Regions from separate parts of the Exiguobacterium sp. HSB13 genome, predicted to be linked through region 4. Evidence: riboswitches for the same ligand, from Rfam matches in the RefSeq annotation. Region 4 holds a riboswitch; each other region holds the start of a gene.
The links. Region 4 has a riboswitch for thiamine pyrophosphate ahead of thiD (bifunctional hydroxymethylpyrimidine kinase/phosphomethylpyrimidine kinase). Riboswitches for the same ligand answer to the same signal wherever they lie in the genome.
Positions count from the first base shown of each region.

Region 1: it holds a riboswitch for thiamine pyrophosphate, as region 4 does, so the genes downstream of both, ACZGCQ_RS02660 (thiamine phosphate synthase) here and thiD (bifunctional hydroxymethylpyrimidine kinase/phosphomethylpyrimidine kinase) in region 4, are expected to answer to the same signal.
Region 2: it holds a riboswitch for thiamine pyrophosphate, as region 4 does, so the genes downstream of both, ACZGCQ_RS05150 (ECF transporter S component) here and thiD (bifunctional hydroxymethylpyrimidine kinase/phosphomethylpyrimidine kinase) in region 4, are expected to answer to the same signal.
Region 3: it holds a riboswitch for thiamine pyrophosphate, as region 4 does, so the genes downstream of both, thiT (energy-coupled thiamine transporter ThiT) here and thiD (bifunctional hydroxymethylpyrimidine kinase/phosphomethylpyrimidine kinase) in region 4, are expected to answer to the same signal.

Region 1 covers NZ_JBUZOM010000001.1:516,323-524,404, forward strand. Annotated here, with positions in the region: gene ACZGCQ_RS02645 (MFS transporter) at 1-826, opposite strand, end outside; gene ACZGCQ_RS02650 (OsmC family protein) at 1,017-1,442, shown strand; gene nagZ (beta-N-acetylhexosaminidase) at 1,439-2,659, shown strand; TPP riboswitch at 2,716-2,818, shown strand; gene ACZGCQ_RS02660 (thiamine phosphate synthase) at 2,901-3,494, shown strand; gene ACZGCQ_RS02665 (FAD-dependent oxidoreductase) at 3,491-4,435, shown strand; gene thiS (sulfur carrier protein ThiS) at 4,432-4,632, shown strand; gene ACZGCQ_RS02675 (thiazole synthase) at 4,635-5,399, shown strand; gene ACZGCQ_RS02680 (ThiF family adenylyltransferase) at 5,396-6,403, shown strand; gene ACZGCQ_RS02685 (hypothetical protein) at 6,526-6,882, shown strand; gene ACZGCQ_RS02690 (exonuclease SbcCD subunit D) at 7,019-8,082, shown strand, end outside.
Region 2 covers NZ_JBUZOM010000001.1:949,148-957,229, forward strand. Annotated here, with positions in the region: gene ACZGCQ_RS05130 (DEAD/DEAH box helicase) at 1-1,056, shown strand, start outside; gene ACZGCQ_RS05135 (glycerol-3-phosphate acyltransferase) at 1,053-1,583, shown strand; gene ACZGCQ_RS05140 (GNAT family N-acetyltransferase) at 1,596-3,146, shown strand; gene ACZGCQ_RS05145 (50S ribosomal protein L25/general stress protein Ctc) at 3,438-4,115, shown strand; TPP riboswitch at 4,212-4,311, shown strand; gene ACZGCQ_RS05150 (ECF transporter S component) at 4,412-4,984, shown strand; gene ACZGCQ_RS05155 (ABC transporter ATP-binding protein) at 4,981-6,510, shown strand; gene ACZGCQ_RS05160 (energy-coupling factor transporter transmembrane component T family protein) at 6,482-7,204, shown strand; gene ACZGCQ_RS05165 (NAD(P)/FAD-dependent oxidoreductase) at 7,260-8,082, shown strand, end outside.
Region 3 covers NZ_JBUZOM010000001.1:1,344,331-1,352,412, reverse strand. Annotated here, with positions in the region: gene ACZGCQ_RS07345 (Stp1/IreP family PP2C-type Ser/Thr phosphatase) at 1-101, shown strand, start outside; gene pknB (Stk1 family PASTA domain-containing Ser/Thr kinase) at 104-2,038, shown strand; gene rsgA (ribosome small subunit-dependent GTPase A) at 2,064-2,969, shown strand; gene rpe (ribulose-phosphate 3-epimerase) at 2,972-3,628, shown strand; TPP riboswitch at 3,651-3,760, shown strand; gene thiT (energy-coupled thiamine transporter ThiT) at 3,822-4,382, shown strand; gene ACZGCQ_RS07320 (thiamine diphosphokinase) at 4,384-4,986, shown strand; gene ACZGCQ_RS07315 (amino acid permease) at 5,041-6,444, opposite strand; gene rpmB (50S ribosomal protein L28) at 6,585-6,773, opposite strand; gene ACZGCQ_RS07305 (Asp23/Gls24 family envelope stress response protein) at 7,057-7,419, shown strand; gene ACZGCQ_RS07300 (DAK2 domain-containing protein) at 7,445-8,082, shown strand, end outside.
Region 4 covers NZ_JBUZOM010000004.1:99,719-107,800, forward strand. Annotated here, with positions in the region: gene mce (methylmalonyl-CoA epimerase) at 1-3, opposite strand, end outside; gene ACZGCQ_RS15335 (murein hydrolase activator EnvC family protein) at 267-1,685, shown strand; gene ACZGCQ_RS15340 (murein hydrolase activator EnvC family protein) at 1,889-3,166, shown strand; TPP riboswitch at 3,230-3,340, shown strand; gene thiD (bifunctional hydroxymethylpyrimidine kinase/phosphomethylpyrimidine kinase) at 3,455-4,258, shown strand; gene thiM (hydroxyethylthiazole kinase) at 4,239-5,006, shown strand; gene thiE (thiamine phosphate synthase) at 4,996-5,634, shown strand; gene ACZGCQ_RS15360 (hypothetical protein) at 5,646-6,089, shown strand; gene ACZGCQ_RS15365 (ArsR/SmtB family transcription factor) at 6,145-6,513, shown strand; gene ACZGCQ_RS15370 (CHASE3 domain-containing protein) at 6,559-7,197, opposite strand; gene ACZGCQ_RS15375 (YitT family protein) at 7,391-8,082, opposite strand, start outside.

The sequences.
Region 1 (8,082 bases), on a different contig from region 4:
GTCCCATCGGATTTTTGCTGGCGATTTTACCGGCAAGGATGTTACTAAAGATCGAGACGACGCCGTAAGCGAGCAAGATCGGACTGATCCACGTTTTCGCAATCCCAAGTTCTGTTTGTAAAATCGGTACGAGGTATGTGTAGACGACATAAGTTGCCCCGAATCCAAACGACGGAATAAAGAAGGCGATCAGGATCCGTGGGTTGGCGAGCAATCCAAGCTGTTCCTTAATTGAACCGGAACCCGTCGATTGCTGGACCGGAACGATCTTCCATACTGCGAGGAACGCGATCAATCCCATGACTGTCGTTAGCCAGAACGTAGCTTCGAAGCCAGCGTGTTGCCCGATGAACGTTCCGATCGGGACACCGAGGACGTTCGCGAGTGTAAAACCACCGAAAATGAACGAGACGGCAACACCGCGCTTTGCGACAGGCACACCGTCACTGGCGACGACCATTGCGAGTGAGATCAAGACACCAGTCAGGATGGCTGTCAGAATGCGGGTTGCGAGCAATACTTCGTAACTTGGAGCAAAACTACTGGCAAGATTCAGTAAGACCCAGGCGAGTAAGAGACGTAGGATCAGGCGACGCCGTTCCAGGTGACCGGTTAGCGACATGACGATCGGTGTACCGATTGCAAAGGAGATGGCAAAGGCTGAGACGAGTGTACCCGCTGTTGCGATCGTGATATCAAGGGCTGAGGAGATTTCAGCGAGGATCCCGACGATGACGAATTCGCTTGTTCCGAGAACGAACGTCAGGAGCGACAACGTGGCGATCAAGAGCCAATCGCGTCGACTTAAACGAGTAGTAGGTGACATGGATGATTCCTCAATTCTAGCGCTTGCGCGCGAAACTATGAGTAACAGGATAGCATGAAACGATTTCGTCGGGTATCGCAAAGCGAGATTTCGGGAAAAGAACCATTATTCGAAATAGCGTGTGAATTTCCAGGCTTGCTGTTTTTTGCGTATACTACAGAAGAAGACTACTTATAAAGGAGTGGAAACGATGCAAGCGACAGTGACATGGAACAAACAGATGGGGTTTAGTGGACAGACGGAATCAGGGCATCATCTGGCGATGGACGCAGCACCCGAAAACGGTGGCGAAAACCAAGCGCCACGACCGACTGAACTGCTGCTACATGCCGTTGCCGGCTGTACAGGAATTGATATCGTCTCGATTTTAGAGAAGATGCGCTTGACGATCACCCATTTCGAAATGGATATCGAAGGAGAACGGGCAGAGGACCATCCGCGGCGTTTTACGTCGATCTCGATTCATTACCGGCTCGAAGGTGATCTCCCGGAAGATAAGGTCCGTCGCGCCATCTCGTTATCAAAGGATAAATATTGTTCGGTCTCGCAATCCCTGAACGCTGAGATTTCCGTTTATTATTCGATCAATGGTGTGCGAAGCGAGGATCCTTTGTGAAGAAAACCGTACTGATCGGTTGTCTGTTGCTTGCAGGGTGTGCGCAGGAGACGACGGAACCAACGAAACCATCACAACCGGAAACGAAGCAACCGACAGAAGAAAAGAAACCGAAACCTGAACCAACGAAAGAGGAACGACAACAAGCACGATTAAAGCAGCAACTTAAAGCGATGTCGACGTCAGAAAAGATCGATCAACTGCTCTACATCGGAGTCGCCGGCACGGAACTTTCAGCAGCTGACCGAAAATTGTTACAGACGCATGCGATTGGCGGGGTCTTATTGCTCGGCGGAAACATTACGTCGGAAGAGCAACTCTTGACGTTCACGCGTGCGATTCAAGAGACGAACCAAAAACCGTATGCGTTCGTCGGGATTGATGAAGAAGGCGGACGCGTCAGCCGGGTACCGGATCAACGATTACGTCTACCGACGAGTCAACGGATGGCGCAAGGAGCAGATGAAGTGAAAATGGAAGATGTCGGACGTACGCTCGGACATTTGTCACGTTTTTATGGCTTCAACATGGACTTCGCGCCGGTCCTTGACGTCAACAGTAATCCGAACAATCCGATCATCGGCGACCGTGCGTTAAGTGCTGATCCGAATACCGTCGCGACGCTTGGTACGGCCCTGATGCACGGGATGCAGGAGACGGGAACGATTCCGGTCGTCAAACATTTTCCCGGTCACGGCAATACGAGTGTCGATTCCCATGTCGGGCTACCGAAAGTGACGGCATCAAAGGAAGAATTGAAGCGGACGGAGCTGTTACCGTTCCAAGAAGCGATTCAAGAGGGCGCCGAGATGGTGATGGTCGCCCATATTCTCTATCCCGCGTATGACGATATGAATCCGTCCTCGCTCTCAAAGCCGATCTTGACTGACCTCTTGCGTCAACAACTCGGATTCAACGGTGTCATCATCACGGATGATCTCGTCATGGGGGCGATCACGAAACAATATGGTCTCGCAGAAGCGGCACGTCAGTCGCTCGTCAACGGAGCTGATATGGCGATGTTTTCAGAGGCAGGTGCTTACACAAAGGTCCATGCTGAAGTGATGCAAGCCGTCAAAGACAAAACGCTGACGCCGGAGATGCTCGATGCCAAAGTAATGCGCATCCTGAAGCTGAAGCAGACGTATGCCGACAGCCAAGAGCAACAGCGACCAACGAAATCGGAACTGATTCAGCAAGTGGAAGCGCTCAACTAGGACTAGCGAAGCGAAGCGACTCATGCTAGACTAATGGGGCAAGCCAATTAAACACGAAAAGACACTAGGGGAGTCTCCCAGCAGACTGAGACGGAAGTATCCGGACCCTTTGAACCTGATCTAGTTCGTACTAGCGGAGGGAAGTGGCTCGAAACCCTAGATATCCTTAGCGCTTCAGCGCATTTTCGGACCACTCCCTTCAACATTGGGAGTGGTCCTTTTTCGTATGGAAAGGAAGAACATGATGCGTTTACATCTGATTTCGACGGGATCCATCCATCCGCTTGACGAAATAAAGACCTTTCAATCCCTTCAACCTTATACGGATCAGCTGCATCTACGAGAATCGAACTTGTCGGCAGCAGAATTGCTTGATCTAATCGACGCGCTCCTTGCGCAAGGGTATTCGCCTGAGCAGTTAACGGTCCATGACCGGGTCGATGTCGCCCATGTCGCAGGCATCGGTGTGCAGTTGACGCGCCGGTCCTTGCGTGTCCGTGATGTGCGACGTCATTTTCCGAATCTCGTCATCGGGAAATCGGTCCATTCACTAGCAGAGGCACTGGCAGCAGAAGCGGAAGGAGTCGACCGCCTGCTGTACGGTCATATTTATCCGACAGCGTCGAAGCCGGACGTGCCACCGCGGGGGATTGACGCCTTGAAGCAAGTCGTCACCTTCACGACGAAACCAGTCATCGCGATTGGTGGGATCACCCCAGATCGTATTCCTGAAATTGCAGCGACCGGTGCAACCGGAATTGCCGTCTTATCGGGTATTCTCGGTCAAACGGATCCGCTCGCCGCCATTCTGAGTTACCAGGGGGTACGGGTATGACGGATCACATCATCATCGGCGGTGGAGTCATCGGTTTGACGCTTGCTTACGGTCTCGCCTGTCAGAATGAATCCGTCGTCGTACTAGAACGTGGAGCAGGTGGTCAAGGAACGAGTCGCGCGGCTGCCGGTATGCTCGCGACGGACATCGAGCTCAGAGAGGAATTGCATGTACTTGCCGCGCGAAGTCGTCGTCTGTATCCGCTGCTTGCTCGTCGCCTCGAGCGTGAGACTGGCATCGATTGTGGGTACCGGGAACAACCGTTTTTGTTGAAACGTAAAGGGCGCGAGCATCTGTTTCCGGCGGTCGGTCAAATCGATCCACGACGACTGACGACTGCATTGATATATGCCTTACGAAAGCGTGGGGTACCAATCGAAGAAAAAGTAGATGTTGCATGCATCGAAGAGAGCGATGACTTCATCAGGATCGAGTCGAACGTGGGAACATGGACCGGACGAACGGTGACGGTCGCTGCCGGACGCGGGTCGCAAGCCTTGCTCGATACAGCTGGTATTTCAATCGCCACATATGGGGTCAAAGGGGAATGTCTCGCCGTTCGTCTCGCGGGTCAGCCGTTACGCTCGATCCTGTTTGACGACGCTGTCTATCTCGTACCGAAAGCAGACGGACGAATTTTGATCGGTGCGACCGAATTGCCGTGCGACGAGACGGTCGGTGTCAGTGTCGCTGGGATCACGTCACTGCTTCAAGCAGCAGAACGACTGTATCCACCGATTCGTGACGCGGTCATCGAAGAAGTCTGGTCCGGTGTACGACCACAAACGGCGTCCGGCTTACCATATATCGGAGTCGCCGATTCATCCCGTCGGATCTTTCTAGCGACAGGGCATCATCGGCATGGCATCTTACTCGCACCGGCGACAGCGGAAGTCTTGGTAAATACATTACGGTTGATTCAGAAGGAGGAAGTCCGATGAACATTACGATTAACGGCAATGACCACACGATCGAACAGATTGAAACGATTGAAGACATGCTCACGCAACTCGGCTTAGGAGAAAAGCTCGTCATCGTCGAACAGAATCGACAAATCATCGATCGCGCGGCGTATGGTCAGACAGTCGTTCGGAACAATGACACATTTGAAATCGTTCATTTCGTAGGAGGAGGATAAACATGCTGAAAATTGGAGAAAAGACATTTGAATCACGATTATTACTCGGTACAGGAAAATATACGGATGCTACCGTACAGCAAGAAGCAATCGATGCGTCTGCTTCACAAATCTTGACGTTCGCCGTCCGTCGGCTCGACATCTTTGACAAACAACAAGCGAATTTTTTGGAGTCGCTTGATTTAGCGAAGTACGATTTACTGCCGAACACGGCCGGTGCGAAGACGGCGGAGGAAGCTGTTCGGTTGGCGAAGCTTGCGCGGGCATCCGGTATGTGCGACATGGTTAAGGTCGAAGTGATCGGTTGCGATAAGACGTTACTACCTGATCCGATCGAGACGTTACGGGCTTCTGAAGAATTACTCAAAGAAGGTTTCATCGTCTTACCGTATACGTCGGACGATGTCGTCCTTGCGCGACGACTCGAGGAACTCGGTTGTCACGCCATCATGCCGGCAGCGTCACCGATCGGTTCCGGGCAAGGCATTCTCAACCCACTTCATCTACGATTCATCATCGAGCAGACGACGGTTCCTGTTATCGTCGACGCCGGGATCGGTTCACCGACCGACGTCGCCTATGCGATGGAACTGGGAGCGGATGGTGTTTTATTGAACTCCGCTGTCGCCCATGCTCAAGATCCGGTCAAGATGGCGCACGCAATGCGACTGGCTGTCGAAGCGGGGCGTCTCGGATACGAAGCGGGACGTATCGAGAAGAAACAGTATGCGGTCGCGAGTAGTCCAACGAGTGGATTGATTCGATGAACCGTTACTCACGGCAAACTCGATTTCAACCGATTGGGGAAGCGGGACAAGCACGCTTGGCATCAGCGAAGATACTGATCATCGGCATGGGAGCGCTCGGAACGGCGTCGGCAGAGCAACTCGTCCGCGCCGGTGTCGGCGTCGTCCGAATCGTCGACCGTGATTATGTCGAGTGGAGTAATCTACAACGACAACAGCTTTATACCGAAGACGATGCGCGTCATATCGTACCAAAAGCGATTGCCGCAAAAGCACGGCTTGAAGCGATCAATTCGACGGTGACGATCGAAGCGCATGTAGTAGACGTCGACCGGGCAGCGCTGACGTGGCTTCTCGATGATATCGATCTGATCATCGACGCGACGGACAATTTCGATATTCGTTTGCTGATGAACGACATGGCGTTGATGCGTTCGATTCCGTGGATTTACGGAGGTTGCGTCGGCAGTTACGGAATCACGTTTACCGTCCGTCCCGGGGAGACGCCATGTCTGCATTGTCTGCTCGATCAATTACCACGTGATCAGGAGACATGTGATACGGCGGGAATCATCGGACCGGCTGTACAGATGGTTGCTTCCTTGCAGGTGACGGAAGCATTGAAGTGGCTGAGCGGACAGACGGACGCCATGCGGACGCGCTTGCTAGCGTTTGATGTTTGGTCAAATACGTTCCAACAAATTAACGTGCAGTCACTGAAGCAAACGGAGTGCCCGTCGTGCGGTATCGAGCCGTCTTATCCTTATTTAGCGGATCGAACGGTTCGTTTCACGGCACTTTGTGGTCGCGATGCCGTTCAAATCCGGGGAGACGGACAGCGGGATCTGGAACAGTTGAAACAACGTCTCCAGCCGGTCGCTTCGATTTCCGCCCATAATCCATACTTGCTGGCGTTTACGACGGACGAACATCGGATGGTCGCTTTTCGGGATGGTCGTGTTCTGATTCATGGCGAGGCCGATCTCGTCAAAGCAAAACGACTTTATCACGCCTATTTCGGTTAATCGTTCACAAAACAGTAAAACTAATTTTAAATATATATGTTTTAAATGTTTAAAAAACAGGTAAATAAGACTTCAGACGTAAATCGGTCTACAGTTTTTGAACGTGAAGAGGAGTGATTCAGATGAAACAAGATTTCGATCCAATCAAGGATCAAGCACAGACGGAAGACGCACAAGCAGTTGTTCAGCAAGCCAACTGGAATCCGGATCGATACCGGACGAACTTGAACCCATTCTATCTGTCACCTTGTAGTGTCGAACGTAGAGAAGACGTGCATCAGGATGCATCGAAAATTCTCGAAGTCGAGACGTCGTCGCCCCTCCAACAACTTTTTGAACACAATCAAGCAACGCATACATCCGAAAAACAGGGGACGAAATTCAAAACGGGCATCGTTGTCGGTGTCGGTGCAATCATCGGTGGATCAGTGTCAGTGATTCGTTCCGTCCAACGCTTTAGAAAACAACGGACGAAATAACACGTTCGTCGTGAGAGTGAAAAAAGCAGGAGGCATTCGCCTTCTGCTTTTTGTGTTGCAAACGGATGTTCGTCGCAGAACGAACGCTCGCATGCTACACTTAAGCTACTATATTCAAAAAGTGAGTGTGATGAAGATGAAATGGATACATACTGCCGATTGGCATCTCGGTAAAATCGTTCATGGCGAGTCGATGCTTGAGAACCAACGAGCGGTCCTAGCCGATTTTTTGGCACTCGTCGACCGCGAACAACCGGATGCGATCGTCATTGCGGGTGATTTATACGACCGCGCCGTACCGCCAACGGAAGCCGTCGAACTACTCGACGAGACACTGGCTGCCTTGATCCTTGACCGGGACATTCCGGTCGTTGCGATTAGCGGGAATCATGACTCAGCCGAACGGTTGAGTTTCGGAACGACGTTACTCCAACGGGCCGGTCTGCATCTCGTCGGAAAACTAACGCCGGTCATTACTCCGGTCACGATCAAAGGAGTGTCGTTTTATCCGGTGCCATTTGCCGATCCTGCGACCGTTCGGTACGTGCATCAGGAGGAAACGATCAAAACACATGATGACGCAATGCGGACGATCCTTGCTGGATGTATTCCGGACGGACCGAGTGTCCTCGTCGGTCATGCCTTTGTGATCGGTGGACTCGAGACGGATTCGGAGCGACAATTGTCCGTCGGAACAGCAGGGCAGGTCAGTGCGAGCCAGTTTGCACCGTTCACCTATACGGCACTCGGGCATTTACACAATCCGCTTGCGATTCAATCCGAGACGGTTCGTTACAGCGGATCACTCTTGAAATATTCGTTTTCGGAAGCACATCATGTCAAAGGGGTCGATGTGTTGACGCTGAATGATGCGGGTACATTCGATCGTCGGTTCGAACCGCTTGCACCAAAACGTGACTTGCGAGAACTGACTGGAAGTCTCAGTGAACTGACAGACCCGGCGTTTGTCGCGACACAAACAACGGACGATTACTTAAAGATCAATCTAACGGACGGCGAAGCCTTGATGGATCCGATGGGCAAGCTGAAGAAAATCTATCCGAACATCCTACACCTCGAGCGAATCGGATTCGTCCGCGAGAGTACGCGGGCGGTCAAGGCGTCGCGGGAGCAAGTCAAAGACGCATCCGTTGCGGATCTGTTCAGTGAGTTTTATGAAGCAGTCCGTGAGAAGAAACC
Region 2 (8,082 bases), on a different contig from region 4:
ATTGTCTCCTATACAACACTTCGGACCGACGTCCGCCGCCATCCCGTATATGACGTCGTCTTCTTTGATGAAGCACAGCACTTGAAAAATCCGCAGTCACAAACGGTCAGTCAACTGCGGCATCTGCAAGCAAAACGTCGCTTCGCCTTAACGGGCACACCGCTCGAGAATCGACCGCGCGACATCTGGTCGATCTTCCATGTTCTGTTTCCGGAGTTACTGCCGGATCTAATGACGTTTGAGAAATGGTCGTTTGATGATATGCAACAGTTTATCCAACCGTTTTTATTGCGACGTGAAAAACAAGATGTCTTACAGGACTTACCGAAGAAACAGATCGAGCATCACTATGTCGAGCTCGGACCAAACCAAAAACGGTTATATGCGTCGTATCTCGCCAAACTGCAACTGGAGACGCTGCAACATTTAGACGAGACGAAACGCGAAGATCGCATGAAGTTACTAGCAGGATTAACGCGGTTGCGGCAAATTTGCAACGATCCGGGATTATTCGTCGAAGGATACACCGGGGAAGCGACGAAACGAACGCGTCTGCTCTCTTTGATTGCCGAAAAACGAGCAGCCGGAAAGCGAATCTTGATTTTCTCGCAGTATACGCAAATGCTCGAGCGCATTCGTTCGGACCTTGCGCAACGGCACCTCCCCCACTTCCTATTGACGGGTGAGACACCACTTGAAGACCGGGTCGCGTTATGCGATCGGTTCAATGACGGTGAAGTCGATCTTTTCTTGATTTCACTGAAAGCCGGGGGAACGGGACTGAATCTCGCAACTGCTGATACCGTCATCCTGTTTGACAGCTGGTGGAATCCGGCCGTCGAACAACAGGCAGCCGATCGCGCCCACCGGCTTGGACAACAATCTGACGTGACGGTCATCAAACTGCTGACACGCGGGACGATTGAAGAGAAGATGACGGAATTACAAGATCGAAAAGCTCAGATGGTCGATGCCGTCCTGACGGCTCCGGACAGTGATGCCTTGACCGTCAAGGAACTCGTCCATCTCGTAACGACAAAGGAGGAACATCGGTGATCCTTGATCTCCTGCTTGGTTATCTCATCGGCAGCATGCTTGGCGGTACGCTCTGGAAGTACATCAGTCGTACCGATTTGGCACAGGTCGGTTCCGGAAACATCGGTGCCCGCAATGCCCATCGCGCCGGTGGGCTCCCGGCCTTTTTATTCGTGTATCTGTTTGATGCTGCGAAGACGGTTCTTGTGTTGCAGATCACAGACGCGTTTTACCCAGTCGCCCTCGCCGTGCTCATCGGTCACTTGTTTCCGTTGTTTCATCCGCGGCGTGGCGGTAAAGGGTATGCCGTATTTTCCGGCATCGTCTTTGCCATCACACCATGGGCATATCTGGGTGGACTAGGCATACTCGGTCTGTCTTATCTCATAACGAAAGATAGCGTCAAAGCGGGGCTGATTCCGGTTGTGCTGCTCCCGTTACTCCCTGTCTACTTTGGCGCGGGACCCATCAATATCTTGTGTACCGTTGCCGTAAGTCTACTTGTCCTGTGGGCTCATGATGCACTTCACAAGCCAGTCATTACATAAGGAGGACGTCTCATGATCGACTTTTCCATTGCTACCGTTGCGGACGCTGAAGCAATCCATGAATTGAACTATCTCACCTTCACGGAAGAGATTCCGCAACACCAACCAAACATCGAGCAGAAACGGATTGACCGCTTTCATGATCAAAATACCTATCTGATCGGCAAAGAAGACGATCGACTCGTCGCGATGATTGCTATTCGGAAGCATCGTCCTTTTTCGCTCGAAGAAAAAGGTGTAACGCTAGATGAGACACTGACAGATCCGGCGGAAATCCGCTTGCTCAGCGTTCGGCCCGAATACCGTAATAGTCGTACGTTCATGCAATTGATGCGCTTTTTGATGGTCTACTTGGAGCGGGAGACGATCGATTACGTCTATATCAGCGGTACGACGCGGGAGGCAAAACTGTACGCGCGGTTCGGCTTCACGCCAATCGCAGCAACGCTCGGTAGTGGTGACGCCCTGTTCGTACCAATGTTGTTGTCACGGGCGACATACGAACGCTCCGTCATCGCGGACGTCTTACGTCCTCTGCATTTTCTAGCCGGTCCGGTCGAGGTCGCTCCGACGGTACGGCAAGCGGCGCAACAAGCACCGCGCCCACACCGGACGGCTTCGATGCGCCAACTCGATCAAGACTTGCGTGGTCGGATGCGTCAACTACTGGATCTACCACACGTCTCGATGGCTGTCGGCAGTGGCACCCTCGCCAATGATATCGTCGCACAGCAACTAAGCGGACATGGGTTGATTCTAAACGGTGGCGAGTTCGGTCAACGTTTGATTGATCACGCGGCACGTGCCGGAAAGTCCTTTGATGTCCATACCCTTTCACCAGGTCACCCGATCGACTTAGAACAACTCGAGAGCCAACTGCATCAAACGGAGTACGACTGGATTTGGTTAACGCATTGTGAGACGTCAACGGGCGTTCTCTACGATCTCGATGCGTTAAAAGCACTGTTGAATCAACGAACTGCACTCATCGTCGATGCAATCAGCGCCGTCGGGACCGGACGTTTCTCATACGCTGGCTGTACCTTCGTCACGACCGTCTCCGGAAAAGCGATTGGCGGATTACCGGGTCTTGCGTTCATCGGGCATGCAGACAGCATCCTACCTTCTCCGCGTATTCCACGTTATCTGGATCTCGGGCTCTATATGGAAGGTGTCGCTTTCTCCGGTTCCTCGAACCTGTTACTTGCTTGTCAGGCAGCACTGGATGCCCTCGATCTCGATCAAGCCGCAATCAAGATGACCTATCTCGAACAAGCCGTTCGCGCGACTGGTTTTCAACTTCTTGCGACTCAAGAGGCACAGGCGCCGGGAATCCTGACGATTGTCCATCCGTCGGCAACCGACTTAGGAGATGCTCTCCGGATCCAGGGCTATCACGTTCAATATGAAAGTGACTATCTCGTTCGCAATCAGTGGCTTCAAATTTCGACGATGGGACAGACGACGATGCGGCAAATCGAACGTCTCGTCCGTGTTTTGATCCGTGAAAACCAACGCATCATCTTAAAAAACGAGAAAAATGAAAGACCTCTCAACCCTTGATTTCAAGCGGTTTGGAGGTCTTTCGACTTTAAAAAAATAAAAAAAGAGGTTTGAGGATTTAAAACATAGGGGTATAAACTCAATAGCACCGCATCAAACCGGTGACTTACTCACACATGTTTCTCAATATCAGCGTAATGACCTGGGAGAGAAATGCAAAGTCACGAAAGCGTCAGATTCAAAGCGAGTCTGAAACCGATTGTCTTAGCATATTTAAATTGTTCAGGACTTGTCCTGCTCCTACATTCATTACCTTTTGAGGGCTATACCAAATTCAAGGGGGAAATGAACATGTCAGTTAAATTAACAGTCGAAAAACGCGAGGTACGTCCACGCTCACTCCGTAAACAATTACGTCATGAAGGAAAAGCTCTTGGTGTCGTGTATGGTTACAAAGTGGAAAGTACGCCAATCGCATTCGAAGAAAAAGAACTCATCAAGATTATCCGTGAAAACGGTGAAAACGTCTTGATTTCACTAAAATTAGATGGCAAGAACGTTAACGTTCTGATCAACCGTCGTGATATGGATGTCTTCACACCAACAATCGACCACGTCGAATTCATCGCCGTCAAAATGGATGAAGAGACAGAAGTCGAAGCAGACATCGTACTCGTTGGGGAAGCAGCTGGCGCTAAAGTCGGTGGATTCCTATCACAAACACTCTTTAAAGTAACAGTTGCAGCAACACCAGATAAATTACCAGAGAACGTCGAAGTCGACGTCACGAACCTCGAAATCGGTGATTCGATTTCTGTAGCTGATCTTCCGGAACAAAAAGATTTCCGTATCGTCACAGAAGGCGACATTCAAGTCGCAGCTGTCGTCGAATCAACGCTTGAACAAGATCTTGAGGAAATCGAAGAAGCGGAAGCAGAGGCGCAAGCTGAAGCTGGTGAAGACAACGAAGCGGAAGCAACAGAAGAGTCTTCAGAAGAAACAACAGAAGAGAACGAAGACAACAAATAAGTTGTTCAGCGATACGCCCTTCGTGGCGTATCGTTTTTTTGTGTCTTGACAATAGACGCTGGATTGCCTAAAGTGAACAGCGTATCAACTATTCACTATATCCACTAGGGGAGCCCATTTGGCTGAGACGATTCACTTCGGACCCTTCGAACCTGATCTAGTTCATACTAGCGTAGGAAAGTGGAGCGATCACATCCAATGACTCCTGCTGCGCGCAGTTTTTCTGAGGACCGCTCTCTTTTTTACGGAGGGCGGTCTTTTTTGGCGTCTCCCCCATTTAAAGGAGGACGTATTTGATGAAACACTGGAAGATGAAAGAAATCATGGTCATGATGATGCTCGCCGTGGCTTGCGGCGTCATCTATCTCGGTTGGTCAACACTCTGGTTACCGATGTCTGCAATCTTCGGACCAGTCGGTGCCAACTGGATGTTTGGGATCTGGATCATCGCAAGTCCGCTTGTCGCAGCAATCATTCAAAAACCAGGTGCTGCCCTGATCGCAGAAGTCGTCGCGGCGACCGTCGAACTGTTTACGGGAAGCCACTTCGGCTTATCTGCTCTATTGATCGGGGTCTGCCAAGGACTTGGTGCGGAACTCGTCTTCGCCATGACACGTTACCGCCGTTATGATACCTGGACATTGATGTTGTCGGGCGTCGGTGCTGCAGTTGGTAGTATCGTCTACAGTCTGATCGCGAACGGATTCGGTTACTACACGACGACGACGTTGCTTGCGACAACTGGCTTACAATTGATCAGTGGTGCATTACTCGGCGGCTTGCTCGCAGCGATTCTCGTCCGTCGTCTTGTTGCGACCGGTGTCTTGAACGGGTTTGCAGCAGGACGTGCGAAACGGGAAGTCGCATGATTACTGTCGACGACCTCAGCATCCGCTATCCGGGTCAGATGAAGCCGGTGCTCGATCATGTATCGCTAACGATCGAGCAAGGTACGACCCTTCTGCTTGGACGAAGCGGGAGTGGCAAGACGACACTACTTCATGCCTTAGCCGGACTGACACCGGAGACGATTGAAGTCGAACAAACTGGAACCGTTACCCGGTCCGGTTCGGTCGGAGTCTTATTCCAAAATCCAGAAGAACAGTTCTGCATGGAAACGATCGGACGGGAAATCGCCTTTAGTTTAGAAAACCGGTCGATTCCACACGCGGAGATGGATGAACGAATGGAACGCTTACTCACACTTGTCGGTCTCCCCCTCCCCTTCTCGACAGCGATCGCAAGTCTATCGGGTGGGATGAAACAGCGCCTAGCGCTTGCCGCGGTCCTTGCACTTGAGCCGACAATCTTATTACTTGATGAACCAACGGCTCAGATTGATCCGATCGGACAACACGAGTTGATGGAATTGATTTTTCGAATTCAGAAAGAACACGATTTAACGATTGTCTTGATTGAGCACCAACTCGATGTCTGTTTACCATACGTCGACCAGATCGTCTTACTCGAGGACGGGTCCGTGACTGAGACCGCGCACCCACGGGATTTGTTTCCACAGGCTTATACGGAGCTTCAATCAAAAGGCATCGCTGTTCCCTCTTTGTATCCGTATACGCTAGAGACGTTACCAGCGGATGGACCGCAAGCAGCACGACTCTATGTCACGCCTCCTATCACTACAACGGGACTTCCTTTGTTAAGTGTTCACGAATTGTCATCGAAACAACCATATCCGCTGACCGATGCGACGTTTTCCTTACAGACAGGAGAATGGGTGATGTTGCTCGGGGCAAACGGCTCCGGAAAAAGTACGTTACTTGCAACACTCGGTCGATTGCTCCCCCATCGTGGAACATATCGATTCCAGGAACGTCCGGCTCATCGTTACTCCCGGCGACGCTTTTATGAGCACGTCGGCTATGTCTTTCAACAACCGGATCTGCAGTTTCTCAAGCTGACAGTCGAAGCGGAAATCGACTGGAGTCACCGAGCAGCGACGAGTGATGAGCGCGCAAAATTGCTCGAACGGCTGGAACTTGCATCCGTCAAACAACAGTCACCGCTAGCACTCAGTACGGGGCAGCAACGACGACTCAGCGTCGCGACGATACTCGGGCAGACGAAGGATTTGTTACTGCTCGATGAACCGACGTTCGGACAGGACGGGTTGACGACGCGGCGTTTAATGGAGCAGTTGTTGACGGAGCAACAAAACGGAACGACACTCGTCATGGCAACGCATGATATGGAACTCGTCGCCCGGTACGCAAATCGTGTCCTCGTCATGGAGCAAGGACGGATTGCTTTTGACGGGTATCCGAACGAGTTGTTCGCTGACGTTCCGTTACTCGAACGCTGTCAGCTACAACGTCCGCTTTCGTACCAATTCCAGGAGGTGAAGCGCAATGCAGACGAACGCGTCACCGTTCGCTAAACTCAATCCTGTCATCAAGGGGAGCGGATTGTTTTTGATCATGTTTGCCCTAATCGCAACGAACGACTGGATCAAGACGTTGGTATTCCTAAGTTTTGCTATCGCGTTGCTACTCCTCTCTGGATGGACACCGATGGATTTCTTAAAACGCCTTGCGCCGTACAGTCTGTTGTTCCTGCTAACGTTTTGGATGATGGCGGCTTTCGGCAAAGGTACGAATACCCTCTGGTCGTTCGGTTGGTTTCATGTCACGTCGGAAAGCGTCATGCACGGCTGGTTACTTGCCTTACGAATGGCAGCGTTCGTCTGTTTAAGTCTCGCTTTCGTCACGACGACCGATGCGACCCGATTTGTGATGAGCTTGATCCATCAGGCGAAGGTATCTCCTCGCTTCGCCTATGGATTCCTTGCCGGGATCCGCTTTCTGCCACAACTGGTCGAAGAAGTCCGCGTCTTGCGGCAAGTCCGGATGATTCGCAATGTGCAGAGTCGTTTTCCTGGTGATGGATTTCTTTCAATCGGCTTACCACTCTTCTCACGGTCGATTCAGCGAGCAGAACGGATGGCGATTGCCATTGAAGCCCGTCATTTTTCAGCAAAGCGGACGTATTACGAGGTACCGGTCGTTCAGCGTCAGGATATGATCTACCTTGTGGTCATCCTCCTGTTTATCAGTCTTGTCTTTTGGCTATGATTACCGCCACCCGTATCCGGGTACATTTTAGCAAGACAGATTGAAGGAGAACAACATGAAACGAATCCTCTTGATTGGTGCGGGACACGCTCACCTGCATTGCATTACACACGGACCCACAGAAGACGTCGAGTGGCTGGTTCTGAATGCCTCGACGTATCAATATTACTCGGGCATGTATTCCGGTCTTGCTGACGGAACATACGATATCGATGAGATCCGTGTCGACGTTGCCGCCTTATGTCGCGCCTATGATAAACAATTCATCGAGGAGACTGTCATCAAAATCGACCCTGTCGAAAAGGTCGTCTTCGGTGCATCCGGCAGACACTATACCTATGACGTCGTCTCGACGAATATCGGCTCGTTCGATTGGACGGAAGACACGACGCGATTATCGATCAAACCGAACTACCGGTTACCGGGTACATTAAAGCGCCTGCAACAAGCAAAGCGTCCGGTCTTGATCGGGAGCGGAGCAGCTGCTGTCGAGATGGCGGCGTCCTTAAAAGCAGCGGGCGTACCGATCACCCTGATCACGGATCCAGAGTTACTTTCAGGGCACCCAGCAGCGGAAGCCATTACACGACGCTTACAAGAACTCGATGTTCATTGGATTCGGGAACGGCCACTGAACGAGGTGTCTCCCCTCCGCTTTTCACATCATCAACCAATTGATTCGGATGCGATCATTCGCTTGACGGGTGCGAAAGCTCCAGCATTGTTTGCGGACAGCAAGCTCTTCACGGAAGACGGATTCCTACTCGTCACTGAACAGCTGCAAGCGCTCGATCATCCGAGTCTGTTTGCTGCGGGTGACGCGGCGACCCTCGTCGCCTATCCCGACATTCCGAAGAACGGTGTCACAGCTGTCCGGC
Region 3 (8,082 bases), on a different contig from region 4:
ATGAGATTGTCGGACGATTGGTGAAAGAAGCGAACGCTCGAGGAGGCGCGGATAATATTACGATTGCCGCCATCCGGTTCAAAGAAAGAAAGAGGGTCTGAATATGCGATACGGAGATCGATTAAATGACCGCTACCGCATAGAACGGCTAGTTGGAAGTGGCGGGATGGCGAATGTCTATCAAGCCTATGATGAGATTTTAAAGCGTCATGTTGCCATTAAGATTTTACGAACTGAATTTTCGCATGACGAACAATTCATTCGTCGATTCGAACGTGAAGCACATGCTGCTACCAGCTTGAATCATCCAAACATCGTTGCCGTCTATGATGTAGGCGAAGAAGATGCCATCTATTACATCGTCATGGAGTATATCGATGGTATGACATTAAAAACATTTTGTGAAAATCAAGCATTACCTGTGCCGCAGGCAGTCGATATCATCGCTCAAATTTGTGATGCAATCGACCATGCCCATGCACACCGGATCATCCATCGCGATATTAAACCGCAAAACATGTTGATCCGAGAAGATGGTACCGTCAAAGTAACGGATTTCGGAATCGCTGTGGCGATGTCGAATGCGACGCTGACGCATACGATGTCCGTTCTTGGGTCCGTGCATTACTTTTCACCGGAACAAGCAAAAGGTAAATTTGCGGATGAGAAGTCGGATATCTATTCACTTGGTGCTGTCTTATACGAACTTGTTACAGGACAAGTGCCGTTCGAAGGGGATTCACCGGTCGCGATTGCGCTGAAGCATCTGCAAGATACACCGCGTCGCCCATCCGTCTTGAATCCGAAAGTGCCACAAGCGCTTGAGAACTGTATCATGCAGGCGCTCGCGAAAGCACCGCATGACCGCCAACAGTCCGTTGCAGCCTTTAAGGCAGATATGGTGACGGCGTTGTCTGACGAACGGGCAAGTGAAGGCATTCGAGGTGCAGAAGAGGATGAGATGGAAAAGACGATGGTCTTGTCACCCGTCCAAGTGCCAGAAGAATCAAAAGTGGAACCAGAATCACCCGCCGTCACGACTGTTCAACCGAAAACACCGGAAAAGAAAAAGAAAAAACGCTGGTGGATCGTTCTCTTATTGCTCGTTTTACTCGGTGGAGCGGCTACGACGTTTGCGATGTGGCCGGATCCAACGGTTACCGTACCATCTGTCGTCAAGACAGATGGAGACGATGCGGAAACGAAGCTTGAGAAACTTGGATTCGTCGTCGAGACGACAGAACGAAATAGCGATACAGTCGATGAAGGCGATGTCATTAGTCAGACACCGCGTGAAAATGCACAAGTCAAAAAGGGTTCGACGGTCAACTTGGTCGTCTCTACAGGTAGTGCTCCGGTCGAAGTACCAGATGTGACAGATGACGCTGAAAAAGAGGCGATTGCAACATTAAAAGAGGCTGGATTCGCAAAAGTCGAGGTCGAACGTGAAAAGTCGGATGAAATTGCGCGAGGTAATGTTATCCGGCAATCGATCTCTGCTGGAACGGAAGTGATTGCAAAAGAACAGACGATTACGATCACTGTCTCGGAAGGAACGTCGTCCTTTGAATTGAAAGACTTGACGAACTTATCGAGTGATGAAGCGAAAGCGTATCTCGATGAAATGGGTCTCGACGGTACGTTTGAACAAGAATTCTCGAGTGATGTCAAGCTCGATCAAGTCATCCGTCAATTCCCACAAGCAGGGGCACAAGTCGAACCAAACGACTCTGTGACCGTCTTCATCTCTAAAGGTGAGGAAGAAAAAACGGTGACGGCAACGTTCCCTGAAAAGGTCGTCTATGATGCGGTCAGCGAGAATGAGGACGAGGAACCGCCGAAACAAGTCATCCGGATTGAGACGGAAGACGCGAAAGGGAAGCGGACCGTCATCGAGGAATCGATTGATCAAGATGAGACATTCGACGTACCGGTGACGATCGATCCGGGAGAAGAAGGAAAAATTACGATTTATAAAGACGATACGGTGTATCGTTCAAAAACCATCACGTACAACCAAGCAAAAGACGCACAATGAATGTGATGAAAAAGGAGTGCATAGGATGACGGAACAACGCATCGAAGAGAATCGAGAAGGAACGATCATACGTTTGCAGGGCGGCTTTTATGATGTCATGACACCAGAAGGAGAGGTTCGTTCACGAGCAAGAGGGAATTTCCGAAAACGCGGCATCAGTCCAGTCGTCGGAGACGAAGTCGTTCTTCATATCGAAAGTGAGACCGGGTATATTCTCGAAGTGAAGGAGCGGGACAACTTTTTAGTACGCCCTCCAGTCGCGAATATCGATCAGGCATTGCTGGTCGTTTCGGCGGCAGAACCTGATTTTTCAGCGCACTTGCTCGACCGATTTCTCGTCTTGATCGAAGCGAAGGAAATTCAACCTGTCATCCTGTTGACGAAGATGGATTTGCTGGACGATGTCAAAGGACCGGCTGTCCGAGACGCCATTGCCGCTTATCGAAAAATTGGATATACAGTCATCGAGACATCAAGTGAGACATTGACGGGTGTTGAGCAAGTCCGTCCGTTACTTGCTGGAAAAACGAGCGTTCTCGCGGGACAATCCGGTGTTGGTAAAAGTTCATTGCTCAATGCACTGGAGCCCTCTCTTGATTTAGAAACGAGTGCGATCTCGAAATCACTGGGACGTGGCCGCCATACGACACGACACGTCACGTTGATGCCGCTTGCGGAAGGATTGATCGCCGATACGCCAGGGTTCTCGAACCTTGATTTTCCGTATGAAATGGAAATCGAGGATGTACGATGGAGTTTCCCAGAATTCGTAGCTGTACAAGATGATTGCAAATACCGAGGTTGTTTGCATTTGAATGAACCCGGTTGTGCCGTCAAAGAAGCTGTCGAAGCACGAGAAATCATGTCCTCTCGTTATGAGAACTATGGTATGTTTATAGACGAAATCAAGAATCGAGCCCGGAGGTATTGAAGATGATTAAAATTGCACCATCTATCTTATCAGCAGATTTTGCGAATCTCGAGCGTGATGTTAAAGCAGTCGAAGCGGCAGGAGCGGACTATATCCATTTTGATGTCATGGATGGTCAGTTCGTACCGAACATCTCATTTGGATTACCTGTGCTTAGCAGTTTACGTCAAAAGACGGATATGGTCCTTGACGTCCATTTGATGATTGATCAACCCGAACGTTTCGTCGAAGATTTCGTCAAGGCAGGGGCAGACATCGTGACATTCCACGTCGAAGCAACGAATCATGTCCATCGCGTCTTGCAACAAATCAAAGCAGCGGGCGCAAAGGCAGGGGTCGTCTTGAATCCGCATACGCCGTTATCAACGATTGAACACGTTCTTGAGGACGTCGACATGGTCTTATTGATGACGGTCAATCCGGGCTTTGGTGGACAGGCATTCATCGAGAGTGTCATGCCGAAACTCGCTTCACTTGCGCAAATGAAGGCAGATCGTGGTCTAACATTCGAAATCGAGATTGATGGTGGCGTCAATCCGGAAACGGCAAAACTTTGTATTGATAACGGTGCGAACGTTCTTGTCGCAGGATCAGCAATCTACAATGCACCAGATTATGCAGAGGCGATCACTAGCATTCGTCAAGGGGCTGCCGTATAATAAAGACGAGAAAACGAAATATGATGACCGCAAGGGGTGTCGCTTGAAAAGCGGCTGAGAGGAGTCTTTTAGACTTTAACCCTTCGAACCTGTTCCGTTCAAACGGACGTAGGGATGTGGCGCACGCAGGCAGTACGGCGTTCGTCGTACTGCCTTTTTGCGTCCTCTCGTACAATGAAGGAGGAAAAATAGCATGAAACGGTTACAAATGATGATGGAAATTGCCATCTTCGCCAGTCTCGGAGTCGTCTTTGATTTACTGATTCCATTCAAAATGCCACAAGGAGGCTCCATTAGCTTAGCGATGCTACCGATCTTCGTCATGGCATTTCGCCACGGTGTCATCGGGGGTGTCGTCACGGGAGCGCTTGTCGGTACGATTCAATTGATGTTCGCTCCACAAGTCTTGACGATCGTTCAACCGATGCTTGACTATACGATTGCGTATGGTGTCGTCGGATTAAGTGGTCTGTTCGCACGTCAAGTCAGACAAGCCGCGCGCAATGGACAAAAGAAAAGCTTAATGGCGTTCGTTCTCCTTGCGACGTTATTAGGAGCAGGGCTCCGCTATATTTGTCATGTCATCAGCGGAATCGTCTTCTTTGCCGAGTATGCTGAAGGTCCAGTCGTACCGTATTCATTGATTTATAACGCAACATACATGGTACCGTCTTACGTTCTTTGTGGTGTCGTTGCGGGTCTTTTATTCACGACTGCGCCACGCTTACTACGTTATTCGGCACGAGGTGTCTGAGATGCGGGCGATTCTCGTCTGTGCCGGTCCGCAAGAAGAAGTGCCGGATTTACGGACGTTTTGTCAGCCGGGTGATTTCATCGTCGGTGTCGATGGCGGTGTTCAGACGGTCGAATCGTTTGGGCTGACCTGTGATATGACAATCGGTGATTTCGATTCACTTGGCTATGTACCTGAAGGGGCAATCGTTCATCCGGCTGAGAAAGATGAGACGGATCTTGAACTTGCCCTTCGTACAGTGTCTGAGAGGGAACAGCATGAGGAGATCATCATCATCGGGGCGACAGGTGGAAGGCTCGACATGACTGTTCAAAATGTCTATTTGTTGAAGCAATATCCAGAGGCGCGACTTGTCACGAAACGAGAAGAGGTGCGATACTTGGCAGCGGGAACGTATGCAGCCGAAGTAGGGAGCTATCATTATCTTTCTTTCATTCCACTTGTGCCGTCGACCTTAAGCTTATCCGGAGTCAAATATCCACTTGATGCCCATCCAATACCCGTTGGAGGTTCTTTGACGGTCAGTAATGAATGGCGTGCGTCAGAAGCGAAAGTAGAGCTCCATCAAGGAGAACTATTGATGATGCGGACGCTTAAGGAATAGAATAATTATACGAAAGAGGCCGTGGATGATTCCGCGGCCTCTTTTTGTATGAAATTATTCTTCGAGTTGAGAAGGGGCGACACGGATGTCGCTTTGGGCAGATAGATGTTTTCCTTTGACGAAAAGATGATAACTTCCCCACATGACAAGGAAGAAAGGAACACCGATGTATAGCGCGATTCGTTGATCCGCTTGAAACGCTAGACTGACGAGGACAACGACGTTTAGCGTCAACGATATCAACGGTAACACTGGATAGAGTGGTGTCTTGAATTTTAATTCGGATAAATCGTGTCCGTTTCGTAAAAACTGACGACGAAATGCGAGCTGAGAAGCAGAGATGGAAATCCAGCCGACTTGAGCGCCAAGTCCGGCTAAGGACAAGAGCCAAATAAAGACGGTATCCTCTGCGAAAAACGCGGTCAGGAGCGATAACATCGCAAACATCATCGTAAAGAGTAAAGCGCGCATTGGCACACCACGTGCATTGACGTAAGATAATTTCTTTGAAATCATCCCTTCTTGCGCCATCGCCCATAACATCCGGGTCGCCGCATATAATCCGGAGTTTCCGACGGATAATAACGCTGTCAAGACGACGATGTTCATCAAATCAGCAGCGTACGGGATACCGATCGCATCAAAGACCATGATGAACGGGCTGCTGATTCCTCCAGCCGTCTCATACGGGATTAATGCACCAACGATCGTAATCGATAAGACGAAGAAGATGAACGTACGCCAGACTGTATTCCGGATGGCTTTTGGAATCGATTTTTCTGGCGTGTCGGACTCCCCAGCCGCAACACCGATCAATTCCGTTCCTTGGAAGGCGAAGTTGACAGCAATCATCGTCGTCAAGACGCCAAGAATCCCGTTTGGAAACCAACCGATTGCCGTAAAGTTCGCGAATAACGAGGTTGGACGATCTGCTTCCATCGGTAACCAGCCGAACCAAGCAGCGCCACCTAGAATGATGAAGAAAAGGATCGCGAGGACCTTCAAACTCGAGAACCAGAATTCGGCTTCACCGAATGCTTTGGCTGAGACGGCATTCAGACCGAACAGTAAGACCGTAAAGACGGTACACCAGACGACGACGGGTACATTCGGGAACCAGCGGTCCATCAAACTGCCAGCTGCCGTGATTTCGAGTGCGACCGTCACGGCCCAGCCGAGCCAATAAATCCAACCGACGGCAAAGCCAATTCCTGGTCCAATGAAGCGGGTCGTATAGGTCTGGAAGGACCCCGAGACCGGCATATAGACCGCTAATTCCCCTAGACACAACATCGTCAGATACATGATGGTCCCACCCACGATGTAACTGAGGACCGCCCCGAGAGGTCCTGCTTGTGAAATTGTTAATCCTGACCCTAAAAATAATCCTGTCCCGATGATTCCCCCGAGTGAGATCATGAACAGGTGTCGACTCGTCATCTCTCGTTTGAGTTGCATGATGACTTCCCCCAATTCTGACAAAATAAAGTACGTTCCTATTGTAAGCGTTTTCAATAAAAGCGACAATTAGTTTATGAGAAAAATAAATGAGGGTATAAAAAAACCGGAAGGGAAGATTCCCATCCGGTGGTTGCGCCTTATACGCGTTCGACTTTACCTGATTTAAGAGCTCGAGCTGAAACCCAAACCTTTTTCGGCTTACCGTCGACGAGGATACGTACTTTTTGTACGTTGACTCCCCAAGTACGTTTTGTTTTGTTCAATGCGTGTGAACGGTTGTTACCCGACTTTGGCGATTTCCCAGTAACGTAGCATTTACGTGCCATGCGTTCCGCCTCCTTTTATGTTGTTTTGCGTTCGTCCTAATAGACACTTTGCTATCTTAGCATGGTGTCAGGGCGGTTGCAACATAAAAAAAGTAGCTGACAAGAAAAAAACTTGACAGACAACCTCGAAATTTAAAATAATGGATGAGGATGATGGTAAAAGTTCATTTGACCGCTACTATTTTTCACTTATTCATTGTATAGTCAGTACGGCGACTTTTCAATAGTAGGTCCTTATAGTAGAATTATGAGAAGAATACAATATTCAAAGGGGGCTACTCAGGTGGCGATCGAGATGAAAACGACCTATGGAAAGATTGATGTAGATAATGATGTCGTCGCGCAACTTGCGGGCGGCGCAGCAATGGAATGTTTTGGTGTCGTTGGTATGGCATCCCAGTCTCAAATCAAGGATGGTCTTGCAGAACTCTTAAAACGCGAGAACTTTGCACGCGGTGTCATCGTTCGACAGGCTTCAGAGCAGGTCCATATCGATATGCATATCATCGTAAGTTATGGAACGAAAATCTCAGAGGTGGCGAATAACGTACAGAGTCGCGTGAAATACACGCTCAGTCAGGCACTAGGTCTTGACGTGACATCTGTGAACATCTTTGTCCAAGGAGTCCGCTTGACGAATGTCTAAGGCGGGAATAGAGGAGGAAACTTTAGTGAGTGTAGATCGTTTAACAGGAGCGCAGTTAGTCAAGATGATTCAAAATGGCGCGGCGAATCTCTATCAAAACGCAGATTTCGTCGATTCATTGAACGTCTTCCCTGTGCCAGATGGTGATACGGGAACGAACATGAATTTGACGATGACTTCAGGTGCAAAAGAAGCAGGTAAATCAACTTCGGATTCTGTATCGGAAGTCGCGAACGTCTTCGCACGTGGATTATTGATGGGAGCACGCGGAAACTCTGGCGTCATCTTAAGCCAATTGTTCCGTGGATTCTCGAAATCAATCGAAGGTAAGACAACGATTGATACGAAGGAATTCGCAGATGCGTTGCAAAAAGGTGTAGATACAGCATACAAAGCAGTCATGAAACCGGTCGAAGGAACAATCTTGACGGTTGCCCGTGAAACAGCTGTCGCTGCTATCGCACAATCTGAGACGACGACGGATTTCTTAGAGTTGATGCGTCAACTCGTCGAAGCGTCGAAAGTATCGCTCGACGGTACACCAGAACTTCTTCCGGTATTAAAAGAAGTAGGCGTCGTTGACTCTGGTGGTCAAGGTCTCGTCTGTATCTATGAAGGATTCCTCGCAACGCTCGAAGGAAAAGAACTCGACAAGCCGCATGC
Region 4 (8,082 bases):
CATATGATATCCTCCTTCTATTCGTTTCAGTTTCCCAAAAACACTTCAAAGTTGCAACGATGAGTTACCTTCCAAATGTTTCTATTACATACAAGAGGAAAGATTTATTTAAAATGAAATATCACTGAAATATTATGGAAGAGGAATGAATGCTATAATCAAAAACGTTCTTATAAAAAAGAAAAACTATTACAGAATTTAAATTTAACTTAAATACTCTACGATAAATCATAAAACATACACTACAGAAAAAGAGGGAATACTACATGAAAAAAACGTTCGCGTCGCTCATCGTTTCCGCACTGGTTCTTTCATCAGCACCTCATTTTGCAGCAGCTGACGATTTAAGTGAACAGAAAGCCAAAAACGAACAACAGCAACAAGACAATGCTAAAAAGCAAAAAAACTTAGAGTCTTCTGTTAATCAAGAAGGTCAAAAAATCTCTAAAACACAACAAGAAGTCAATCGACTAGACGAAGCGTTGAACGAAAAAATCTTTGCTGTCGAAACAAAAGATCGTCAAATCAAAGCAACGGAACGTGAAATCGTTGAACTTGGAAAAGAAATCGAGAAATATAAAGCGAAACTAAAACGCCAAGAAAAATTACTTGGTGATCGTCTTCGTGTCATGCAAGAGAATGATGGAAACTCAATTAAATGGGAAGAAGTCATCTTTGGCTCTAAAAATGTTGGTGACCTCGTAAGCCGTGTCATGGCAGGGAAATCCATTTCAAAACAAGATGATAAAATGATCACGGATTATCAAAATACGCAAAAGCAATTAGCAGATGCGCAACAAAAAGTAAAAGAAAAGAAAGCACAGTTGGTCGTTGAGAAACAAGAATTAAAACGTCAACAAGCAGATCTTGAATCGCAATTAAAAGAGCGGAACAAACGCTTAAAAGAACTTCGTAAGAAAAAAGAAAAGTTCGAAACACAGTTGATGGATGCAAAAGAAGTCCAGCAAATTCTAATTGCGCAAGAAAAAGCGATTGCTGCTGAAAAAGCAGCGCGTGAACGTGAAGCTCGAATTGAAAAAGAACGTCAAGCTCAAGCTGCACGTGAAGCGAAAGCACGCGCAGAAGCTGAAGCAGCACAAGCAGCAGCAGCACAAAAAGCAGCAGAAGAGCAAGCCGCTAAAGAAGCAGCAGCTCAGCAAGCAGCACAAGAGAAAGCAGCACAATCGGCAAAACCTTCTGGTTCGACGAAGCAATCGGCACCAAAACCATCTACACCAGCACCAGCTGCACCAAAACCAGCACCATCATCAGGTGGTCTGTTCATTCATCCAACTGCCGGAACTGTTACACAAGGGTATGGTTCTGCAGGTGGAGAGAACGGATATACGTTCCATAACGGAATTGACTTTGGTGGTCCAGTCGGTACGCCGATCGTGGCAGCTGCAACAGGTACAGTCATTACAGCATCAGGTGGCGGACCTTACGGAAATCATGTCATGATCGCTCACCAATTGAACGGGAAGACATATACGACAGTATATGCTCACATGAGTTCACTCAATGTTCATGCTGGTCAACGTGTCAGCCAAGGTCAACAAATTGGCGCGCTAGGTAGTACAGGAAATTCAACAGGACCACACCTACACTTCGAAATCCATGTCGGTGGGTATAGCTATAGTGCAACTGGTCCAGCTAACTCAGTCAATCCATTATCAATGCTTTAATCGTAAAAGAATCGTTGCATATGCAACGGTTCTTTTTTTTGTCATTTTCAAAAAACAAATCATATATTACAAAAAACCGTTTTCATTTGAAATGTAAATGAAATTTTTTTGAAACGATTACGGTGCTATAATCTATTTCAGATATGAGAGAAACTTGAATACTATAATAAAATATGAAAAAACATAAGTGAGGAAAACGATATATGCTAAAAAAACTAATTTCTACCATTGTTTTAGGAGCATTACTTATAACAGGAACACAACCGATTGCAGCAGCGACAATTAAAGAAAAAAAGGCTGAGAATGCCGCTGAACAACGTAAACTTGAAAAAGCAATCAAAAAACAAGAAGCTAAAATCTCAAAAGAGCAACGTCAAATCAATCAAATTGACGCAGCAATCAATGAAAAGATTTTCCAAGTCTCCGAAAAAAATAAACAAATTGAACAGTTGAACGTTCGAATCGATGAGTTAAAGGCAGACATCGTCCGTTACGAAGAAATGTTACAGAAACAGGAAGAACTACTCGGTGATCGTTTGCGTGTTTTCCAAGAAAACGATGGAAACTCGATTAAATGGGAAGAAGTCATTTTCGGATCGAAAGATTTAGGTGATTTATTTAGCCGTGTCATGGCGGGGAAAAAAATCGCTGAGCAAGACGATAAAATGATTTCGGATTACATCGCTACGCAACAAAAATTAGCAGAAGCAAAACAAGCGCTCGTTGAGAAAAAAGCGGAGCAAATGCAGGAAAAGAAAGTATTGATTGAACAAAAGAAAGCGTTAAAGCTTCAAATGAAAGAACGTAGTGCTACGCTGAAGAAATTACGAAAAGGGAAGACGAAGTTCACGACAGAACTGTTAGACGCAAAAGAACTTCAAGCGACTCTCGAAGCGCAAGAACGTGCAATTGCGGCAGCAAAGGCAGCCGCTAAAGCAGCGGCTGAAAAAGCAGCAGCGGAGAAAGCAGCAGCTGAAAAAGCCGCTAAAGCGAATGCTCAAGCAGCAAAACAAACAGGTAAGAGTTCGGAATCAACTGGTTCCGTTGCCCCGCCCGTTGTTTCGAGTGGAGGAAAATTCGTTCGACCGTCTTCTGGTGGAGTGTCACAAGGATTCGGACCAGCAAGCGGTGCGAATGGTTACACGTTCCACAACGGTGTTGATTTCAGTGGTTCGGTCGGGTCTCCAATCGTCGCGGCAGCAGCTGGAACGGTCATCACAGCATCAGGTGGTGGACCTTACGGCAATCATGTCATGATCTCTCACTTCCTAGATGGACAAGTGTACACGACCGTCTACGCACATATGAGTTCATTATCGGTTCGTGCAGGGCAAACGGTCTCTCAAGGTCAGCAAGTCGGGACACTTGGTAGTACAGGAAATTCAACAGGACCACACTTACATTTCGAACTACATGTCGGAGGCTATCAATACAGTGCTTCTTCTCCTCTAAATGCAGTCAATCCATTGGCATATCTGTAATCAAAACGGGCTTCGGCTCGTTTTTTTTTCTTCTCTATGCTACAGTTAAGGCGAAACGAATACTTGAGCAACTAGGGGAGCTGGAGGAATCCGGCTGAGAGGAAAACCAATCTGTTTTCGACCCTATTACCTGAACTGGATAATACCAGCGTAGGAAAGTTGAGCCGAACGGATACCGGAATGCGTGTATAACGCTTTCGTATAGCGTCGACTGCTTTTTTACAGCGGTCGGCGCTTTTTTGTTGGTCACGACTCCCTTACATTGCTCGATGGGAAGGTGAAAAGAACATGAAACATGTACTGACGATTGCGGGATCCGACTCCGGTGGTGGAGCTGGGATTCAAGCAGATTTAAAAACATTTTCGGCTTTAGGCGTTTATGGAATGAGCGTACTGACAGCCGTCACAGCGCAAAATACGTTGGGAGTTCAAGCAGTGGAAGAGTTATCCCCAGAAATCGTAGATGCCCAGTTAACGTCGATTTTTTCAGACATTCGTGTCGATGCGATCAAAATCGGAATGGTCTCGAATGCGCAGACGATTCGTGTCATTGCTACACATCTCCGTAAACAAACAGTCCCTATTATATTAGATCCCGTCATGGTCGCTAAAGGCGGTCATGCCCTATTGCGGACGGAAGCTGAACAAGCATTGATTTCAGAACTTTTACCACTTGCGACACTCGTCACACCGAATTTACCGGAAGCAGAGCGTTTAACAGGACGATCGGTCACCAATCTAGAGGAAATGCGACTGGCGATGCATCAATTGGCTACACAGACAGGTGCAGTATTACTAAAAGGTGGACATCTCTCAGGAGCTGCGACGGATTTGTTGTTTGATGGGGAAGTGGAACACCGCTTCACATCGGAACGATTAGACAATCAACATACTCATGGTACTGGTTGTACCTTATCCGCAGCTATTGCAGCGCGGATGGCGCTTGGAGAAGATTTACAAGATAGTGTACGACAGGCGAAAAACTATGTCACGGAGGCAATTCGTCATGGATTTGCTCTCGGACAAGGTATTGGACCGACACATCATTTTCATTCACTTTGGAGGGATGCACATGTTTACGACCATTCTTGAACACAAACCACTCATTCACCATCTGACGAACACGGTGACGATCAACGACTGCGCAAACGTCACACTCGCTGTTGGAGCATCCCCCGTCATGGCAGAAGACATTCGTGAAGTAGAAGAGATGGTTAGACTCGCGCAAGCTCTTGTCTTAAACATTGGTACGATCGATGCAGACATGCAAGCAGCTCAACGACTCGCAGTCCGTGAAGCGGGACGTTTGAATGTCCCAATCGTTCTTGATCCCGTAGGAGCAGGAGCAACGACATTACGTACTGCTTTTTCCAAAGAACTCATTGATCTCGGGTGTACGGTCATTAAAGGAAATGCTTCTGAAATCAAGACGTTACTTGGGGAAGACGGACGAACTAAGGGAGTCGATGCTGCGGGAGATGCAATGATGGATCGAGAAAGTATTCGCGTATTCGCTCGCAAACACAAATCTGTCCTCGTCGTGACAGGTCCGAACGACTACATTACGGATGGAACGCGCGAAATGGAATTACATGTAGGAACACCGCGTCTAGGAGACATCACGGGTACGGGCTGTATGACGGCCTCCTTGATTGCGAGCTTCCTCGGTGCAGGATATACGGCATTTGAGGCGGCTGTCCACGGGACATTTGTCATGGGAAAAGCAGGGGAACAAGCAGCCTCCGCGCAAGGTCTTGGTGATTTTAAACGAGAGTTGTTCAATGCCATCAGCCTTATGACGGAGCAAGACCTGGTGGAGGTGACAGAACGTGTCAATTGATTACTCCATCTATGCAGTGACGGATCGTCGGTACCATCCTGGAGTCGCGATCGATACGGTCGTTGAGGAAGCCATTTTAGGTGGTGCAACAATCGTGCAATTACGGGAAAAAACAGCGCAAGGAAAGGAATTCTTCGATCAGGCAGTTCGGTTAAAAGCACTCACGGATCGCTACGATGTTCCTTTGATCATCAATGATCGGATCGATATCGCGTTACTCGTCGGAGCTGGTTTGCATATCGGACAAGAAGACATTCCTTTAACCGCAGCACGTCGCCTTTTACCAGATGCTGTGATTGGCGTATCAGTAGCGACCGTTGCACAAGCGATTGAAGCAGAACGAGACGGAGCCTCTTATTTAGGGGTGGGTTCTCTATTTGCGACGTCATCCAAAGCGGACGCTGATTCCATGTCGCATACGATGCTTCAGGCGATTCGGGAAGCCGTACGATTACCTCTAATCGGTATTGGTGGAATCACAGCAACGAATGTCTCCTCTCTGCCCATCCCGCTGGAAGGGTATGCCGTCATCTCAGAGATTTTCGCTAAAGAAGATCGACAACTCGCTGCGCAGCAAATGACAGATGCTGTGCGAGAATGGCATCAATCACTTCAGAACAGGGTATAATCCGTTCAGAGGTGATTGTATTGAAATGGCAGACGATCCGTTTTCGCGGCTATTGGATTCGATATCGGTTAGAACCACAAATCATTCGAGTCGATAATCAGGGGATCTACCATCTAGGAAAAGTCTTATTTCCGCGTCCTAATCGTGTTTCCTATGAAATGGCCCTTTTATTGAAAGAAAAGTATGAAAGACGCTACAAACGTCCGTTGTATATTAAAACGAGTTCGATTGCGACGGAAATTTGGGGTCATACTCATTTAGATATTTATTACCGGGCACTTCTTCGTCTACCGATTCCGACGCGACTTCGTCAACGTTATACGAACCGATTAGAAAGCACGAAAATCATTGATATCGGCGTACTCGCTGTCGACCAAAATCGAATTGTCTGGGATATCGGAGATTACGTAGGAGGATGGTTCGTGTTTTGGCTCATTCGCAGACGAATGCGCTGAACTTGCAATGTCCCGTTTCTCGTGGTGCAATATAGGTAGAAACGAGGTGACAGACATGGACATTCCCCGTTGTGAAACGATTGCGATTGACGAACAGCGTGCGTCTGAAATCGGACGAATCGTGGATACGATTCCGACGCTTGAAATCGGAAAGCTATTTAAGATTCTTTCGGATGCGACACGACTGCGAATCGTTTATGCGTTGACGATCGAAGAAGAACTATGCGTTTGTGATGTCTCAGCCTCTGTCGACTGTTCGATCGCGACAGCGTCGCATCATCTTCGGTCTTTGTTGAAACAAGGACTCGTCAAGTTCCGAAAAGAAGGAAAAGTCGTTTATTATTCCTTAGATGATCATCATGTATCATCGCTTGTGCATATGGTGATGGAACATGTACAAGAGGGAAAAGCAATGCCTGAATAAATCTTTAGAATAAACGAAAAGCGCAGCCGAAGCTGCGCTTTTCGTTTATTCTAAAGACGATTGTTCTGATCCGTTAGGAGCGAAGCGGTGGAAGAAAAAGACCGTGGCACTAATTAATAAAAAGGACAGGATGGAGAGAGCGAGACACATCCATTTATATGTAGCGATTAAAGAATCTGATTGTTGTAATTTGGCTTGAAGCGTTTTATACAAATCATCTTTCACACGGGATAAGTCTTCGAGAATCGTTTGAGTCGTCTGAGTCGACTGTCTAGCAAGATGTTTTGCGGCTGTTGGACTTTGACGTTCATAGACAACAAACACGCGTTCAATCTCGGACTCCCAGACATTGTTGCGGCGAAGGAGATCTTTAATCGTCCCTGGGGTAGTCGACGATTGGTTCAGACTATTGCGCAAATCATGAATTTTAGACGTTGAAAAGTAATATTGTTCGATATAACGATTATCTTCATACAATAAGAGACCACGAACCGCATTGGCACGATCTCGATTGTGTTCGACCAACTGATCTACCTGATTGATTAACGGTATATCATGATCCTTCATTTGCTCGGTCATCGTTGCAATCGTCCGATAACCGGATAACGCATAGATGATCGGGATAGAGGCGAATAAGCTGACCAAGAAAATCAGCAGAATACGCTGACGCCAAAGAGAGTGCATGCAATCATTCCTTTAAATAAAAGACATGTCATAAGCTTAACGACTATCGTAAAAAAAGTGAAGCCTGTCTATTTTTTGAATAGGGATAATGATCGAAAAAGTGAATAATACTAATAAAAAAGCAGGAAAGATGATGCAATACGAGAAGCTGTTTTAAGAAGATAAAAAAAGCACAGCTAAGCTGCGCTTGATGTTAAAACGAATACGAATGTTCCTTGTAGTTTCCGAAAACCATGTGGATTTCCGAGAATGTAACGAATGCATTCGGTTCGACAGAAGAGACGATTTCTTGCAAACGGACGATTTCGTTATTTTGAACGACGACATAGACCATTTTTTTCGTTCGGTTGGAGTATCCCCCACGTGCATCAAGAATCGTGACGCCACGTCCGAGTTCTTTTGTGATGACTTCATTGATTTCATCTGCTTTCTCACAAATGATGATACATTGCTTAGAAGCAGAATAGAAGCTGTAAACCGTCTGAAGGGCTTTGGCGCGAACAAAGCTCATGATGAGAGCGTACATAACATGTTTAAGATCAAAGACCCACCATACTAGGATGTAGATGACAAGATCTTGCATCAGAAATATACGAGGAAGTGGCCAGTTATGAAAACGAGCAAAGAAAAACTTTCCAAGAATATCAAGCCCTCCAGTTGAAGCACCACCGAAGAAGATCAATGCCATTGCGAGACCAGAAACTAGACCAGCAAAGATAGAAGCGACGAGCGGATCATTTAGAGATTCCGGAACGATTTGAGTAGGGATCCAGTCAATTAAAAAGGAAGAAGCAATGACGATAATTCCAGATAAGAACATGAATCGTTTGCGCAGGAAACGGAAACCTAAAAGGAAGAGGGGAATGTTTAAGAGCAATTGCGTTA